Regions from separate parts of the Herbaspirillum sp. GCM10030257 genome, predicted to be linked through region 4. Evidence: predicted binding sites of a transcription regulator. Region 4 holds the regulator's gene; each other region holds the start of a gene.

What was found. Region 4 encodes sigma-54, which starts transcription at its own class of promoters, with help from an activator protein. Its sites were predicted from a motif close to TGGCANGNAANCTGCTTT; they were not measured.
Region 1: ACFQUU_RS18840 (circularly permuted type 2 ATP-grasp protein) is a predicted target of sigma-54. The motif match lies at 2,207-2,224, and genes of this name have one in related genera.
Region 2: urtA (urea ABC transporter substrate-binding protein) is a predicted target of sigma-54. The motif match lies at 2,956-2,973, and genes of this name have one in related genera.
Region 3: adh (aldehyde dehydrogenase) is a predicted target of sigma-54. The motif match lies at 2,512-2,529, and genes of this name have one in related genera.

The regions. Positions count from the first base shown of each region.
Region 1 is NZ_JBHTDH010000013.1:44,472-48,734, reverse strand. Features, by position in the region: gene ACFQUU_RS18850 (DUF4212 domain-containing protein) at 1-111, shown strand, start outside; gene ACFQUU_RS18845 (sodium:solute symporter family protein) at 101-2,137, shown strand; gene ACFQUU_RS18840 (circularly permuted type 2 ATP-grasp protein) at 2,297-3,712, shown strand; gene ACFQUU_RS18835 (alpha-E domain-containing protein) at 3,714-4,263, shown strand, end outside.
Region 2 is NZ_JBHTDH010000001.1:108,427-112,689, reverse strand. Features, by position in the region: gene urtB (urea ABC transporter permease subunit UrtB) at 1-1,501, opposite strand, end outside; gene urtA (urea ABC transporter substrate-binding protein) at 1,645-2,898, opposite strand; gene ACFQUU_RS00445 (ABC transporter ATP-binding protein) at 3,217-4,263, opposite strand, start outside.
Region 3 is NZ_JBHTDH010000018.1:66,436-70,698, reverse strand. Features, by position in the region: gene acs (acetate--CoA ligase) at 1-1,567, shown strand, start outside; gene adh (aldehyde dehydrogenase) at 2,591-4,111, shown strand; gene ACFQUU_RS21790 (DUF779 domain-containing protein) at 4,183-4,263, shown strand, end outside.
Region 4 is NZ_JBHTDH010000006.1:234,411-238,673, reverse strand. Features, by position in the region: gene lptB (LPS export ABC transporter ATP-binding protein) at 1-587, shown strand, start outside; gene ACFQUU_RS11930 (RNA polymerase factor sigma-54) at 605-2,086, shown strand; gene hpf (ribosome hibernation-promoting factor, HPF/YfiA family) at 2,190-2,543, shown strand; gene ACFQUU_RS11920 (enoyl-CoA hydratase/isomerase family protein) at 2,757-3,845, shown strand; gene ACFQUU_RS11915 (deoxyguanosinetriphosphate triphosphohydrolase) at 3,906-4,263, opposite strand, start outside.

The DNA.
Region 1 (4,263 bases), on a different contig from region 4:
ATGGCGGGGCAAGGCCTGACCGTTTTCTATCTCCTTATTGTCTTCGTCTACATGCAGTACATGAACCGACTGGACAGACTGCTCAACGACGAGCCTCCCCATGCCGAATAAGCCGTTCTTTCGCCGCCTCATCAGGTATTACAGCTGGTACACAGTGGGCTTCATCGTTTTTCTGATTTCCTTGTCCATCCTGGAAAAAGAAGGCTTTCCGCGCGCATGGATCGGCTACATGTTCATGTTTTCAACGATCGTGCTGTATGCGGGCATCGGTGTACTCAGTCGCACCTCCGATGTGTCCGAATATTACGTCGCGGGACGACGCGTGCCGGCGATGTTCAATGGCATGGCGACCGCGGCTGACTGGATGTCGGCAGCAAGCTTCATCAGTCTTGCGGGCGGCCTGTATGTATTGGGTTTCGACGGCCTGGCCTACATTCTTGGCTGGACCGGCGGCTATTGTCTGGTTGCACTGCTGATTGCTCCGTTCATCAACAAGTTTGGGCAATACACCATTCCGGATTTTCTGGCAGCCCGCTATGCCGGCAGCTACAGCGGAAATATCGTGCGCGTGCTGGCCGTCATCGCAACCGTGATGGTGTCCTTCACCTACGTAGTCGCGCAGATCTATGGGGTCGGACTCATTACTTCCCGCTTTACCGGCGTCGATTTTTCGGTCGGTATTTTTCTTGGGCTGGCCAGCATCCTGGTGTGCTCCTTCCTTGGCGGGATGCGGGCGATCACATGGACGCAGGTCGCGCAGTACATCATCATCATCATCGCTTACATGATTCCGGTCATATGGCTGTCGGTGAAACATACAAACGTCCCGGTTCCGCAACTGGCCTACGGCTCGGCCCTATCCAAGCTCAGCGAACGCGAAAAGGAGCTTAACGCCGATCCGATGGAACAGCAGGTTCGCGATATTTTTCAGCGCCGTGCGGAAAAGTACGATGACATGCTGAAGAACCTGCCCAAGTCCTGGGAAGAGGGCCTGGTCGACATGCAGCACCATGTCGAAGATCTCAAGCGCAGTAATGCGTCGCTGATTGAAATCAAGGCAGCAAGCAGGATGCTCGCCGCCTATCCGAAGGATCCGATAGAGGCCGACCGCAAATGGCGCGAGGCGAAAGCCCAAAACCTCGCGCGGGCGGAACCTGTCGTTGCGCATGAAACCCCTTTTCCAGGAAAGACCAAGGAAGCGTCCGACACCAAACGCAATAACTTTCTCGCCCTTGTCCTTTGCCTGATGATGGGAACCGCTGCCCTGCCCCATATCCTGGTCCGTTTCTACACGACGCCCTCTGTACCTCAGGCGCGGCGCTCGGTATTCTGGACCTTATTCTTCATCATGTTGCTGTACATCACCGTGCCGGCCCTCGCGGTTCTTGTGAAGTACGACATCTACAGTTCTCTGGTCGGCACGCCATTCTCAAAACTGCCGTCCTGGGTCTCGTATTGGGCCAGCGTGGACAAGATCAATCCGCTGGTGTCGATCACCGACTTGAATCGCGACGGCATAGTGCAGCTAGCCGAAATCGTCATGGATGGCGATATCGTCGTACTTGCGACGCCGGAGATCGCTGGCTTGCCCTATGTGATTTCCGGGCTGGTGGCGGCAGGCGGACTGGCGGCGGCATTGTCCACCGCGGATGGACTGCTACTCACTATTTCCAATGCGCTGTCTCATGATATTTACTACAAGACCGTGGATCCCATGGCGTCGACGCAGAAGCGCGTGACGATTTCCAAGTTGCTGTTGCTGGTTGTCGCCCTAGTTGCGGCCTACGCGGCATCCCTGAAACCGGGCGATATTCTTTCGATGGTCGGCGCCGCATTCTCGCTCGCAGCATCGACACTGTTTCCCGCTCTTGTTTTGGGCGTTTTCTGGAAGCGGGCGAACCAGCAAGGTGCCATTGCCGGCATCCTGATCGGTTTTGCCGTATGTGTGTTTTACATGCTCCGCACCTATCCTGCACTCGGCGGTTCCTCGCTGAATCAGTGGTTCAGCATCGCGCCGATCTCGGCAGGTGTGTTCGGTGTTCCTGCGGGTTTCATCTCTATCGCACTGGTCAGCCTGTTGACCAGTGCACCGGATCGGGGCACTGACGCCCTGGTAGAGCATATCCGCACACCTTGACACCCTTTTGCCATTGGATTGGGAAACTGCCGGCGCCTGCCCAGAGGCAACAACGGTATCGTTCCCTGCTGGCACGCTTCTGGCATAAAGCATGACGAAGCGCAGCGACCGGCGGTGGCCGTAGCGTTATGCTATCCGGATAACCATACAAAACAAGCCATGCCCAACTTTTTTGATGAAATGTATGTGGACGGCCCCTCTTCTGTCCGCGCTCACTATCGGCAATTTCAGCAGTGGCTGTCACACCAGCCTCCGGAAATCATTGAGCGCAAACGAACGGAAGCCGACTTCATTTTTCGCCGGGTAGGCATCACCTTCGCGGTCTACGGCAACGATGCCGGTACCGAACGCCTGATTCCCTTCGACATTATTCCACGCATCATTCCAGCCAAGGAATGGGAACGACTGGAGACGGGTCTGGTACAGCGCGTGAAAGCGCTGAACATGTTCATTCACGATATCTATCACGACCAGCATATCGTCAAGGCCGGTGTCGTACCTGCCGAGCAGATATTCCGGAATGCGCAGTATCGGCCTGAGATGCAGGGCATCTCCGTAGCTTCTGATATCTATGCGCATATCGCAGGCGTCGATATCGTCCGCGCGGGTGAAGGAGAGTTCTACGTTCTTGAAGACAACCTGCGCGTGCCCTCCGGTGTATCGTACATGCTTGAAGACCGCAAGATGATGATGCGGCTGTTTCCAGAACTCTTCGCGCACTACAAGGTTGCGCCGGTGGCCCACTATCCCGACATGCTGCTGGATAATCTGCGTTCGGTGGCACCGCTCGGCGTCGTCGATCCGACAGTCGTCGTCATGACGCCAGGCATGTACAACTCGGCCTATTTCGAGCATGCGTTCCTGGCACAGCAGATGGGCGTGGAATTAGTTGAAGGCAAGGACTTGTTCGTCGATGACAATGCGGTCTACATGCGCACCACGCGCGGACCGAAGCGCATTGATGTCATCTACCGACGCATCGACGACGACTTCCTTGATCCGCTGGCCTTCCGCCCGGATTCTTCGCTGGGCGTGCCCGGATTGCTGTCGGTGTACCGCGCCGGTCGCGTTACGCTGGCCAATGCCATCGGTACCGGTGTCGCGGACGACAAATCGATCTATCCGTATGTGCCGAACATGATCAAGTTCTACCTGTCGGAAGACCCGATCCTGAATAACGTCCCGACTTACCAGTGCCGCAAGACGGAAGATCTTCAGTACACGCTGGACAAGCTACCGGAGCTGGTTGTCAAGGAAGTGCACGGTGCCGGGGGGTACGGCATGCTGGTGGGTCCGGCATCAACCAAGGCCGAGATCGAAGCTTTCCGCCAGCGTCTGATCGCCAGGCCCGACAGTTACATTGCACAACCGACCCTCGCCCTGTCGGCGTGCCCGACCTACGTCGAATCGGGGATCGCTCCCCGCCATATTGACCTGCGTCCTTTCGTCCTGTCCGGAGAAACGGTTTCCATGGTCAAGGGCGGCCTGACCCGCGTTGCATTGAAAGAAGGCTCGCTGGTCGTGAATTCGTCGCAGGGAGGTGGCACCAAGGACACCTGGGTTTTGGAGAAATAAGATGCTGAGTCGAACCGCAGACCACTTGTTCTGGATGGCACGCTATACCGAGCGTGCCGAAAACACCGCACGCATGCTGGACGTGAATGTCCAGACCGCCCTGCTGCCCCAGTCGGCGGAAGCCGCCGAGCAGGGATGGCGTGCGATGCTTGGCATTTCCGAATTGCTGAGCGCTTTCGATGACAAACATGGGCTGCTCACCGCGAAGGACGTACTCGACTTCATGGTGCGCGATCCGGACAATCCTTCATCCATCGTATCCTGCCTGACGCAGGCTCGCGAAAATGCGCGTGCCGTGCGCGGCACGCTAACCACGGAAGTGTGGGAAACCCAGAACGCCACCTATCTCGACCTGCAGGTTAAGCTGCGCAGCGGCATGCTGGAGCGCGACCCAAGCGCGTTTTTCGAATGGGTCAAATACCGGTCCCACCTGTCACGCGGCGTTACCATTGGCACGATGCTCAAGGATGAAGCTTTCTATTTCATCCGTCTCGGCACCTTTCTCGAGCGAGCGGACAACACTGCCCGCATTCTCGACGTGAAGTTTCACG
Region 2 (4,263 bases), on a different contig from region 4:
CGACCGGTTCGAGGAACTTGTTGACTTCGCCGAGGCCGATCGCCGCGATCACGGTGCCGGCAAGCTGACCGACCCCGCCCAGCACGACCACCATGAAGGAGTCGACGATATAGCTTTGACCAAGATCTGGGCCGACGTTGCCGAGCTGTGACAAGGCGACCCCGCCGAGGCCGGCAATGCCGGAACCGAGACCGAAGGTCATCATGTCGACCTTGCCAGTGGAAACGCCGACACAATCCGCCATGCGGCGATTCTGCGTGACCGCACGCACGAACAAACCGAGGCGTGTCTTGTTCAGGATCACCCAGACAGCGGCAACGACGAACATTGCAAAGAATATGATGACAATGCGGTTATACGACAGCACCAGCGAGCCCATCACCGTGACGCCGCCCGACATCCACGAAGGATTGGCAACTTCGACGTTCTGCGCGCCAAAGATCGAACGCACCAGTTGCATCAGTATCAGACTGATGCCCCAGGTGCATAACAGCGTTTCCAGCGGACGGCCATACAGCCATCGGATGACGGTGCGCTCCAGGATGATGCCAACCATACCGGCAACAAGAAACGCGGCGGGCAGTGCCACAAGCAGGTAATAGTCAGTCGCGCCCGGCATGTAATGGCGAAACAGCGACTGGCACACGTACGTCGTGTAGGCGCCGATCATCAGCAATTCGCCGTGCGCCATGTTGATGATGCCCATTAGTCCAAACGTAATCGCAAGTCCGAGTGCCGCCAGCAGCAGTACACTGCCAAGCGAGACGCCATAGAACAGGTTGCCGACGAACTCCGTGCGGGCCAGACGCGCATTGATTGCGCTGATGGTTCCGACGGTGGCCACACGTACCGATTCATCCGGTTCGAGATAGCTGCCGTCCGGGTTCTTTTCCAACATTTTTTCGAGCGCGGGTTTGAGGTTGGCGTTCGAGCTGCCCTTGAGCGCTTCCACCGCAGACTTGCGCGTTGCGGCATCCGGTGACTGGAGGTTCGCCGTCGCGACAACCATCTGCAGGACCGATTTGATTTGCGGATCGGTTTCTTTCTCCAGTGCCCTGGTGATCAGCGGCAGCTGGCCGGGATCGGCACCTTTCTGCATGGCGAGCGCGGCGGCAAGTCGTTCCGAATTGTCATGGGAGAGCAGGCGGAAGCCCGACAGCGCGCCTTCCACGGCACCGCGCAGGCGGTTATTCACCGTGATTCCATCGATGCCATCCGGCGTCGGTACGGTCTTGTCGGTTTCGGGATCGTAGGCTTTGTTATCTTCGACGATGAAAACCTGTCCATCTGGATTGGCGTACAGGTTGTCATTCTTCAGTGCGTTCAGCAGCTTGAACGCATCGTCATTGGCGAGCGCCGCAATCTTGTTGACCGCTTCGATGCGCGCATCGGGATCGTCACCTGCCAGCGGCTTGAGCAGCGCCGGATCAATCGCCGCATGGGCCGTGAGCGCCATTGCGCACAACCATCCGATGGCGAATAAGTGTTTGATAGATTTCATTTGCGATGTCTTGGCAAGCAACTTAGAAACGACATGCGTAAAAAGGCCGGAGTGTGGAACAAGGAGCCACGCTCCGGCCCGTAGTACAGTTTCGCTTACGTGCCCTTTAGTTCGCCAAGGGCACAGGATGTAGTCAAGACAAATTACATCTTCTGCTTGGCCTCGTTACCTGCAATGAACGGGCTCCACGGTTGCGCGCGGATCGGGCCCTTTGTCTTCCATACGACGCTGAACTGACCGTCCGGCTTGATTTCGCCGATCATCACCGGTTTGTGCAGGTGGTGGTTGGTCTTGTCCATGGTCAGCTCGAAGCCGGAAGGTGACTTGAAGGTCTGTCCGCCCATCGCTGCGATGACCTTGTCGGTATCGGTCGACTTGGCCTTTTCTACAGCCTGCTTCCACATATGGATGCCGACGTAAGTGGCTTCCATCGGGTCGTTGGTGACAACGGTGCTGGCGTTAGGCAGCTTCTTTTCTGCGGCATAAGCTTTCCATTGCTTGATGAAGGTATCGTTGACCGGGTTCTTCACCGACTGGAAATAATTCCATGCGGCGAGGTGGCCGACGAGCGGTTTGGTATCGACGCCACGCAGTTCTTCTTCACCGACCGAGAACGCGACAACCGGTACGTCGGTTGCCTTCAGGCCTGCATTGCCGAGTTCCTTATAGAACGGTACGTTGGAATCACCGTTGATTGTGGAGATCACGGCAGTCTTGCCGCCCGAGGAGAACTTCTTGATGTTGGCGACGATGGTCTGGTAATCCGAATGACCGAACGGTGTGTAGACTTCATCGATATCGGATTCCTTCACGCCCTTGGATTTCAGAAAGGCACGCAGGATCTTGTTCGTAGTACGCGGGTATACATAGTCAGTGCCAAGCAGGACGAAGCGCTTGGCGCCGCCGCCGTCTTTCGACATCAGGTATTCCACCGCGGGGATCGCCTGCTGGTTCGGTGCCGCGCCGGTGTAGAACACATTCTTCTCGAGCTCTTCGCCTTCATACTGGACCGGATAGAACAGCAGGCTGTTCAGTTCCTTGAAGACAGGCAGCACGGACTTGCGCGATACCGATGTCCAGCATCCAAACACCACCGCCACCTTGTCCTGTGTCACCAGCTGCCGTGCCTTTTCGGCAAACAACGGCCAGTTCGATGCAGGGTCGACGACGACTGCCTCGAGCTTCTTACCCATCACGCCGCCCTTGGCATTGATTTCGTCGATCGTCATCAACGCCACGTCTTTCAACGAGGTTTCAGAGATCGCCATCGTGCCCGACAGCGAATGAAGAATACCGACCTTAATGGTGTCGGCGGCCAGGGCTTGCGGCATCCAGGCGGACGCGGTAAGCATCAAAGCGCCGGCTGCGGTCGCTTTCAAAAGGGTGCGACGAGACATTTTTGCTCCTACTGTAATGAATGGGGTCGATGGTGTGCGATAGCTCGCAAGCAATCTTTAGCAGTTTGCGTGCCAAGCATGACCCGGAGGAACGTCCCGTGCTGCGTGTTGAATATGCGCGATAAGAGTGCGCTGGATTGCAGCGCAGCCGTTGATAGTGCCCTTTTTTCGGGATCTCGCTTACAGTATTGGTGCGTAAACCGAGCGCCGCACGGCGAGCGTGCGGCGGGATTTGAATTCGCTCATGCGCTAAGCGGTGTCGTGGTCCGTAGTAGGGCTGTTGGTATGCTGGTTAGTCTGTTGTCTATTATTAGGCCATCAGGATGCTTCAGGTTCGGGAGGGAAGGTCACCACGTGATCAGCACCTAATCGTATACCGATCTTCTCCCCGATCGCGTGATCATGATGTGAAGGCACCAACGCCAGCAGCGTCTGTCCGCTCGGGAGTTTGAGGGTATACAAAAACTCTGCGCCGCGGAATGCCTTGCGTACGACCTCTGCCTGTAGCGAACTTGCGTCGTCATGAATGACGTCGTCGGCCCTCAGCAAAACATCGACGCGTTCCTGTTCCTTGTCGCCGGTGCCACATACATCAATACCCTGCCATAGCGGCAGGCTTCCAAGTTCGATATGCACCTGTTGCTTTGGCAGATCGACAGTGCCTGGAGCGAACACTCCTTGGCCAATGAAGTCGGCGACAAAGCGATCGCCGGGTCGATGGTAAAGGTTATAAGCGTTGTCCCATTGGACGATCACACCTTGATGCATTACGCCGATCTGGTCGGCGATCGCGAACGCTTCATGCTGATCATGGGTGACCAGCACGGCAGTCGTCCCGAGTTCCTTGAGGATGTCCCGCACTTCCAGTGCAAGCCGTTCGCGCAGGTCGACGTCTAGATTGGAGAAGGGCTCGTCCAGCAGGAGCAAGTCCGGTTGTGGCGCCAGCGCCCGTGCGAGAGCGACGCGCTGCTGCTGGCCTCCCGAGAGCTCGTGCGGATATTGGCGTGCGTGGGTCGCCAGGCCGACAATACCCAGCAGACGGTCGACGCGTGTCTTGCGTTCGCTGGCTGACAACTTGCGCAAGCCAAATGCGATGTTCTCCCACACCGACAAATGTGGGAAGAGGGCATAGTCTTGAAACACCACGCCGACATGGCGGGTTTCCGGCGCATCTGTTCGGGTTGGATTGCTCAATTCGCGGCCGCCAAGCGAAATACTTCCGTCCAGTACGGACTCAAAACCGGCAATGGCACGTAACACCGTCGTCTTCCCACAACCCGAAGGTCCGAGCAGGCAGCCAATTTCGCCCCTGCCCAAGGAAAAGGACAAGCCATGGACAATTTCCTGGATCGTCCTGCCAAGTGG
Region 3 (4,263 bases), on a different contig from region 4:
TCGGGTCGTTATTTACATGCCGATGTCCATTGAAGGCGTGACCGCAATGCAGGCATGCGCACGCATCGGTGCGACGCACTCCGTGGTGTTCGGTGGTTTCTCGGCCAAATCGCTGCAGGAGCGCATCATCGATGCCGGCGCAGTCGCTGTCATCACCGCCGATGAACAGGTCCGCGGCGGCAAGCAGCTTCCCCTGAAGACCATCGTCGACGAGGCGCTTGCATCAAGCGAATGCGATACGGTGAAACATGTCGTGGTCTACCGGCGCACCGGCGGTAATATCCAAATGGTACGTGGCCGCGATTACTGGATGCACGACGTGACCGAGCATCGGCCATCGACCTGTGAACCGGAATGGGTTGATGCCGAGCATCCGCTGTTCATCCTCTATACTTCCGGCTCCACGGGCAAGCCCAAGGGTGTTCAGCACGCCTCCGGCGGCTACCTGTTGTGGGCCATGCTGACCATGAAGTGGACCTTCGACATCAAGCCCACTGACATCTTCTGGTGTACCGCTGACATCGGCTGGGTTACCGGCCATACCTATATCACCTACGGCCCGCTGGCTGTCGGCGCTACGCAAGTCGTGTTCGAAGGTGTCCCTACCTATCCAAACGCCGGCCGCTTCTGGGACATGATTCAGAAACACAAGGTCACCATCTTCTATACCGCCCCAACCGCGATCCGCTCGCTGATCAAGGCGGCTGATGCCGATGCCGATGTGCATCCGAAGCGTTATGATCTGTCCTCGCTACGCCTGCTTGGCTCGGTGGGCGAGCCGATCAATCCAGAGGCCTGGATGTGGTACTACAGAAATATTGGCAACGAGAAGTGCCCGGTTGTCGACACTTTCTGGCAGACGGAGACCGGCGGCCACATGATTACGCCTTTGCCGGGTGCCACACCGATGGTGCCTGGTTCTTGCACGCTACCGCTGCCGGGCATCATGACGGCCGTGGTGGATGAGACCGGCAATGACTTGCCCAACGGGCAGGGCGGCATCCTGGTGGTCAAACGACCGTGGCCATCAATGATCCGTACCATCTGGAATGACCCTGAGCGCTTCAAGAAGAGCTACTTCCCGGAAGAACTGGGCGGCAAAATCTACCTCGCCGGTGACGGCGCTGTGCGCAATGAGCAGACCGGCTACTTCACCATCACCGGTCGCATTGACGACGTGCTCAATGTATCCGGCCACCGGATGGGCACCATGGAAATCGAATCGGCGCTGGTGGCCAATCCGCTGGTGGCCGAAGCGGCGGTAGTGGGCAAGCCGGACGAGACAACCGGTGAATCAATCTGCGCATTCGTGGTATTGAAGCGTGCAAGGCCAACGGGAGAAGAAGCGAAACAGCTTGCCAAGGAACTGCGTGACTGGGTCGGCAAGGAAATCGGCCCGATCGCCAAGCCCAGGGAAATCCGTTTCGGTGACAACCTGCCCAAGACCCGTTCCGGCAAGATTATGCGCCGCTTGCTGCGCGTACTGGCAAAAGGCGAGCAGATTACCCAGGACGTGTCCACACTGGAGAATCCGGCCATCCTGGAGCAGCTGCGGCAGGTGCAATAGGCGCCGCCTCAAATCAGTAGACAATTTTTCTCTAGGCTACACGGTTGTCCGACTTCAGCCATCAATTGGCGTAGTCGGACAGATCCTTGCTTTTGGAGTGGACTTTCTCCTGGTAAGCGGCCGACACCGACTTCCCTGAACTCTTTGTCAATCGTTGTAACGCTGATGAGCTTCTAAGCCACATCGTCCAATCGATAGCATGCTTCCACGTCACTAGGTCATACGAAAGCGGGGATCACTGTATTTAATCGACACAATCGCGAAGCCGATTGTGCTCCTCAACCTCCCAGGCCGCATACTGGTATCGATCCGTTTTGCAATAAGCACCGGCTTCTGCCAGATCCGGTGGAATGTTTTCTCCACCAGTCCAATGATTTTCCTAAAGGCCATCCATCGTAGTGATCGAAGCTCATGAACGCTTTGACCTGATTCTTGCGAGATCGCCCTGTCGCGGATTCCTTTTGCGATTTGCTTAATCAATCGATACCGTTTGCATGTGGGAAAATGCTCTGCGTCTATCCGGCAATAAACAACGGCAGATGCGAATCTTGAGCACACTTAACATGAACGGTTCGGTAGTGCTGTCCCTGGTAGGAAGCTTTACTTCTTCCTGCTCCATTCCCAAGGCACTGGATGCATGAGCCTTATTGTCTCGCAAAAGCATCTCTGGACTCGAGGCTATCCCTTATGCATCTGAATCTAACGGCCGCATACCACCTTCTCACCCCAGAAACGCAACGCGAGAGCGCCTATCAGCAGGCGGATGTGCGCCTATGTTGTAATTGAATAAGCGCTTTGCCGGTTGTTGCAGATTGAGACACTTCCTGAGCGACTGCGCGAAAAAAAGACACTTGCTCGTGGTGTCACCGACCACGACATTGAAAAAAACCGCAAATATACGTGCTGAGCCCGGTCACAGCGTGATTCAACTGCAAATTCCTTGCTGGCACGCCAATTGCCAATACCAATACATCTAGGGACTCCCTGGATCACACATCTCACAATCGCCACTCGGAGGACGACATGAATCTGGCAGACATCAGCAAACTCGGCATTAAGAATCCGTTCAAGCAGCGCTACGACAATTTTATCGGCGGCAAATTTGTCCCACCCGTCAAAGGTCAATACTTCGAAAACATCAGCCCGGTGATCGGTAAGACCTTCTGCGAAGTAGCGCGCTCGACAGCTGAAGACATCGAGCTCGCACTCGATGCGGCGCATGCGGCGAAGAGGGAATGGGGCAAGACCTCGCCAGCGGCGCGCGCAGTCATCCTCAACAAGATTGCCGACCGCATGGAAGCCAATCTTGAGTTGCTGGCGACTGCCGAAACCATTGACAACGGCAAACCTATTCGCGAAACGACGGCCGCTGACATTCCACTGGCCATCGATCATTTCCGTTACTTTGCCGGTGCAGTGCGTGCACAGGAAGGCAGCATCGCGCCGATCGATGCGGAAACCTATGCCTACCATTTCCATGAGCCGCTGGGCGTAGTGGGTCAGATCATTCCCTGGAATTTTCCGATCCTGATGGCGGTATGGAAGCTCGCACCGGCGCTTGCCGCGGGCAATTGCGTAGTGATGAAACCGGCCGAGCAGACGCCGGCGTCGATCATGGTTCTTATGGAGCTGATTCAAGACCTGCTGCCGCCCGGTGTAGTCAACATTGTTAACGGTTTCGGATTGGAAGCTGGCAAGCCGCTGGCGACCAGCAAGCGCATCGCCAAGGTAGCGTTCACCGGCGAGACCGGCACCGGCCGGTTGATCATGCAATACGCTTCGCAGAATCTCATTCCCGTCACGCTGGAACTCGGCGGCAAGTCGCCCAACGTTTTCTTTGCCGACGTGATGGACAAGGATGATGAATTCTTCGACAAGGCGCTGGAAGGCTTTGCGATGTTCGCGCTCAACCAGGGTGAAGTGTGCACCTGCCCGTCGCGCGTGCTGGTGCAGGAATCGATCTACGACCGCTTCATTGAACGTGCAGTCGCCCGTGTAGAAAAGATCAAGCAGGGGAACCCGCTCGATTCCTCGACCATGATCGGCGCCCAAGCCTCGCAGGAACAACTGGAAAAAATTCTGTCTTACATCGATATTGGCAAGCAGGAAGGCGCGCAGGTGCTGACTGGTGGCGAGCGTAAGATGCAGGACGGCGATCTGGCCGGCGGCTATTACGTGACACCGACCGTGTTCCGCGGCCACAATAAAATGCGCATCTTCCAGGAAGAGATTTTTGGACCGGTGGTATCGGTCACCACCTTCAAGGATGAAGATGAAGCGCTGTCGATTGCGAACGACACACTGTACGGCCTAGGCGCAGGCGTGTGGACGCGTGACGGCAGCCGCGCCTTCCGCATGGGCCGTGGGATTGAAGCCGGCCGCGTATGGACTAACTGCTACCACCTGTATCCGGCACATGCAGCATTCGGCGGCTACAAACAGTCAGGAATCGGCCGCGAGAACCACAAGATGATGCTCGATCACTATCAGCAGACCAAGAACCTGCTGGTGAGCTACAGCCCGAAGGCGCTCGGTTTCTTCTGATTCGCGCTAACGAAGACCATGCCCACCGCCGCAGATGTGGCGGCGGTGGGCAACTCAAAATAGGATAAAGCATGGCTCATAACGCGCCACCACGAGTGGTTGCCACCGAAACTGCAACGCAACTGATCGATACCCTGACCAGACGTTACGGT
Region 4 (4,263 bases):
GACTGGTGCCGTCGGATGCAGGCGAGATCGACCTGGACGGCGTCGCCATCTCGCGCATGCCGATTCACCGGCGCGCGACGCTGGGCTTGTCCTACCTGCCGCAGGAGGCATCGGTATTTCGCAAGCTGACGGTAGAAGACAATATCCGCGCCGTGCTGGAATTGCAGCGGGTCGACGACAAACCCTTGCCGAAGGCCGAGATCGACAAGCGCCTCGGCAGACTGTTGTCGGACCTGCAGATCGAACGACTGCGCGAAAACCAGGCTTTGTCGCTGTCGGGTGGCGAGCGGCGACGCGTCGAGATTGCACGGGCGCTGGCAACCAATCCGCGCTTCGTGCTGCTGGATGAACCGTTCGCCGGCGTCGATCCGATCGCGGTGATTGAAATTCAGCGCATTGTGCGCTTTTTGAAGGAACGTGGCATCGGTGTGCTGATCACCGACCACAACGTACGGGAAACGCTGGGCATTTGCGATCGGGCTTATATTATTAATCAAGGCTCGGTCCTCGCAAGCGGACGTCCAGACGACATTATTGCCAACGAATCCGTGCGCCGCGTGTATCTCGGCGAACACTTCCGGATGTAGGGAAGAAACAGACAGGCATGAAACAGACTCTCCAACTTCGCGTATCGCAACATCTCGCGCTGACACCGCAGCTGCAACAATCGATCCGCTTGTTGCAGCTGTCGACGCTCGAGCTGCATCAGGAGCTGGAACAAATCCTTTCCGACAATCCGATGCTGGAGCGTGTTGACGATCCGCTCGACCATTCGGTACGGCTGCTGGCCGATGGCGCCATCAGTGCGCCGCCATCGGCCAGCAGTTCCGAAGCGCCCGCGGCTGATGCTTCGACGCCCAGTCGTGATGAACCAGAAGGCAGCTTTGAAGGCGGGGAATCAGGCGAAAATTCCAATGCGTCGGACAACGACTGGAGCTTCGACGACGTTGCACGCACTTCCAAGGCTCCGGAAGATGACGACGCCCGACCGCAGCTGGAAGCCCACGAGACCACCCTGCGCGAACACCTGCTGGAGCAGATGCGCCTGACCGTGCGCGAACCGCGTGATCGTGCCCTGGTCGAGCTGATCATCGATGCCCTCAACGACAATGGCTATCTCGACGAGTCACTGGAAGAAATCCATGCTCGGCTGCCGGCGGAACTCGAGATCGATCTCGATGACCTCAATGTGGCGCTCAAGATGCTGCAGAGTTTCGAGCCGGCCGGCGTCGGTGCGCGCAATGCATCGGAATGCCTGTCGATCCAGATCCGCCGTTTTCCCAAGGTACCGATGGTGACACGTCGCCGCGCACTGGAAATCGTCGAAAACTACCTGCCCTTGTTTGCTCAGCGAGACTTCAACAAACTGAAGAAGGCGCTCGATTGCGACGACGAAGACTTGCGCGAAGCGCAGTACGTGATCAAGCAATGCAATCCGCATCCCGGTGCACTGTACGCGTCGGATGCCTCCGATTATGTCGTCCCCGACGTGATCGTGAAAAAAACAAAAAACGGCTGGCAAGTCATGCTCAACCACGATGTGATGCCCCGGCTGCGCGTCAACGCCTTGTATGCCAACATCCTCAAGCAGAACAAGGGTGAGGGATCACTTTCGTCACAACTGCAGGAAGCCAAGTGGCTGATCAAGAATATGCGGCAGCGCTTCGATACCATCCTGCGTGTTGCACAGGCAATTGTTGACCGCCAGCGGAACTTTTTCTCGCATGGTGCGGTCGCCATGCGCCCCCTTGTCTTGCGTGAAATAGCTGATACACTAGGTTTACACGAGAGCACTATCTCTCGGGTAACAACTCAAAAGTACATGCTGACCCCCCACGGCATGTTTGAGTTGAAGTACTTCTTCGGTAGCCATGTCGCGACAGAAGCAGGGGGAGAAGCTTCTTCGACCGCGATCCGCGCCCTCATCAAACAATTGATAGGAGCAGAAGACCCCAAGAATCCATTTTCTGACAGCAAAATTGCAGATATGTTGGGGGAACAGGGCATGGTTGTAGCACGACGTACGGTCGCAAAATATCGCGAAGCCCTGAAAATCCCTCCAGTCAATCTGCGCAAATCCCTGTAGTTTTTGTTGTAGTGATGTTGCTGTGTTCCAGCGTAGCCCACCCACCTACGCTTTTCGGGGCACGTTTGCGAACCTCCAGCGACGCCAGCCATAGGAGCGCTGTATGAACCTCATAATCAGTGGACATCATCTGGAATTGACACCTGCCATTCGCGAATACGTCCAAAACAAACTGGACAGGATTATTCGACATTTCGATCATGTCATTGATATTGCAGTCATCCTCGGGGTTGAAAAGCCCTCTGAAAAAGATAAGCGGCAACGTGCCGAAGTCAATCTGCGCTTGAGAGGTAACGTCATACATGTGGAAAGTTTTGCCCACGACCTGTACGCGGCAATTGATACGCTGATCGACAAGCTCGACCGCCAGGTACTCAAATACAAGGCAAAAATACAGGATCATCAGTGTGAAGCGATAAAACGCATGCCGGAAACATCAACCACTGAAGAGAGTTGATCCACGCCGGATAATCCGGAAACGCAATGAAGGGCGCCAGAGGCGCCCTTTTTGGTTTCTGCAGCTTTATACCAATCCCAACCCGCCGGGCAACATGAAGTCGCGTCTTTTTCCGCATGCTGCTGAATCGACTGTCGGCGCAGCGACTGACGGCCTCCCCGCATAGTCGATAAAATAAAACGTTTCCATTCACGGCTCTCCGCTTTCATTCCCATGACTGAATTTGTCCGCACCACCATTACCAACCATATCGGCATCATCACATTGGACCGCCCCAAGGCGCTGAACTCCCTTTCTCTCGACATGGTGCGCGCCATCACGACGGCGTTGCTCGCCTGGCGCAATGACGCCAATGTGCGCGCCGTGCTGATTCACAGCAGCAGCGACAGGGCGTTTTGTGCCGGTGGCGATATCCGTTTTTTCCATGAAGCGGGCAGCACGACACCGCTGCGCGGAAGCGCATTGCTGGAAGACTTTTTTACCGAGGAATACGCGCTTAACCACCTCATCCACTTTTACCCCAAGCCGTATATTGCACTGATGGATGGCATCGTCATGGGTGGTGGCATGGGTGTCGCGCAAGGCGGTGAATCGAACCGGATACGTATTGTCACCGAACGCACGAAGATGGCGATGCCGGAAGTGAATATCGGCTTGTTTCCGGATGTCGGCGGCGGTTATTTCCTGTCACGCGTACCGGGGCAGCTGGGAACCTATCTCGGCGTAACCGGCGAAATCATCGGCGCTGCGGATGCCTTGTATGCGGAACTGGCCGATGTGTTTGTACCATCCACCGAGTTGCCTGCGCTGCTCGCCATGCTGGCGTCGACCTCGTCGGATGTGCGCGACGCTGTCGCGGAATTCGCGGCGCCATTCAAGGCGCAGGCCGCATCTTCGTCGAGCCGACTCGCGGCACAACGGGCGGCGATTGACCGGCATTTTGCTCATGATCGTGTAAGCGCAATTGCCGCATCGCTTGCAGGTGATAACAACGAGTTTGCGCAGAAGACGCTGGCCGTCGTGCAGAAACGTTCGCCGTTGATGATGTGCGTGACGCTGTCGCAGTTGCGGCGTGGTGTTAACATGAGCGTCGCCGATTGCCTGCGCATGGAACGCACGATGGTGCGGCGCAGTTTTGAAAATGGCGAAGTCCTCGAAGGAATCCGATCGGTCGTGATCGATAAGGACAACGCGCCAAAGTGGCATCCCGCTTCGATCGAGGAAGTGTCAGACAGCATGGTGGAACGCTTCTTCGAACCGGCATGGCCCGCACATGCGCACCCTTTACGGGATTTGTCCTGAACTGACCTACGTCTTTTCACGGCGATCCGACCGGGACTGCAGTGGTAACACCTCAATGGCTCAGATTTCACCAACCGTAAACAGTCGCCGGTGCTCCCGCATCGCATAGCGATCGGTCATGCCGGCAATATAGTCCGCCACCTTGCGCGCCTGCGCCTGTTCCCTGCCCGGTTCCATCACCTGATAGTCCGGCGGCAGCAGGCGCGGCTCTTCCATGAAGGCATTGAATAATTCGCGCACGATGCGTCGCGCCTTGCTGGTCATCCGATTGACCTGGTAATGGTGATACAGGTTGGACCGCAGGAAGCGCTTGAGGTCCACAGCTTCCTGGTTCATCGTGTCCGAAAAGGTAATCATTGCTGACGCACTGCGCACATCCTCGACCGTCCGCACGCCAGTTTGATCGATACGTGCCTGC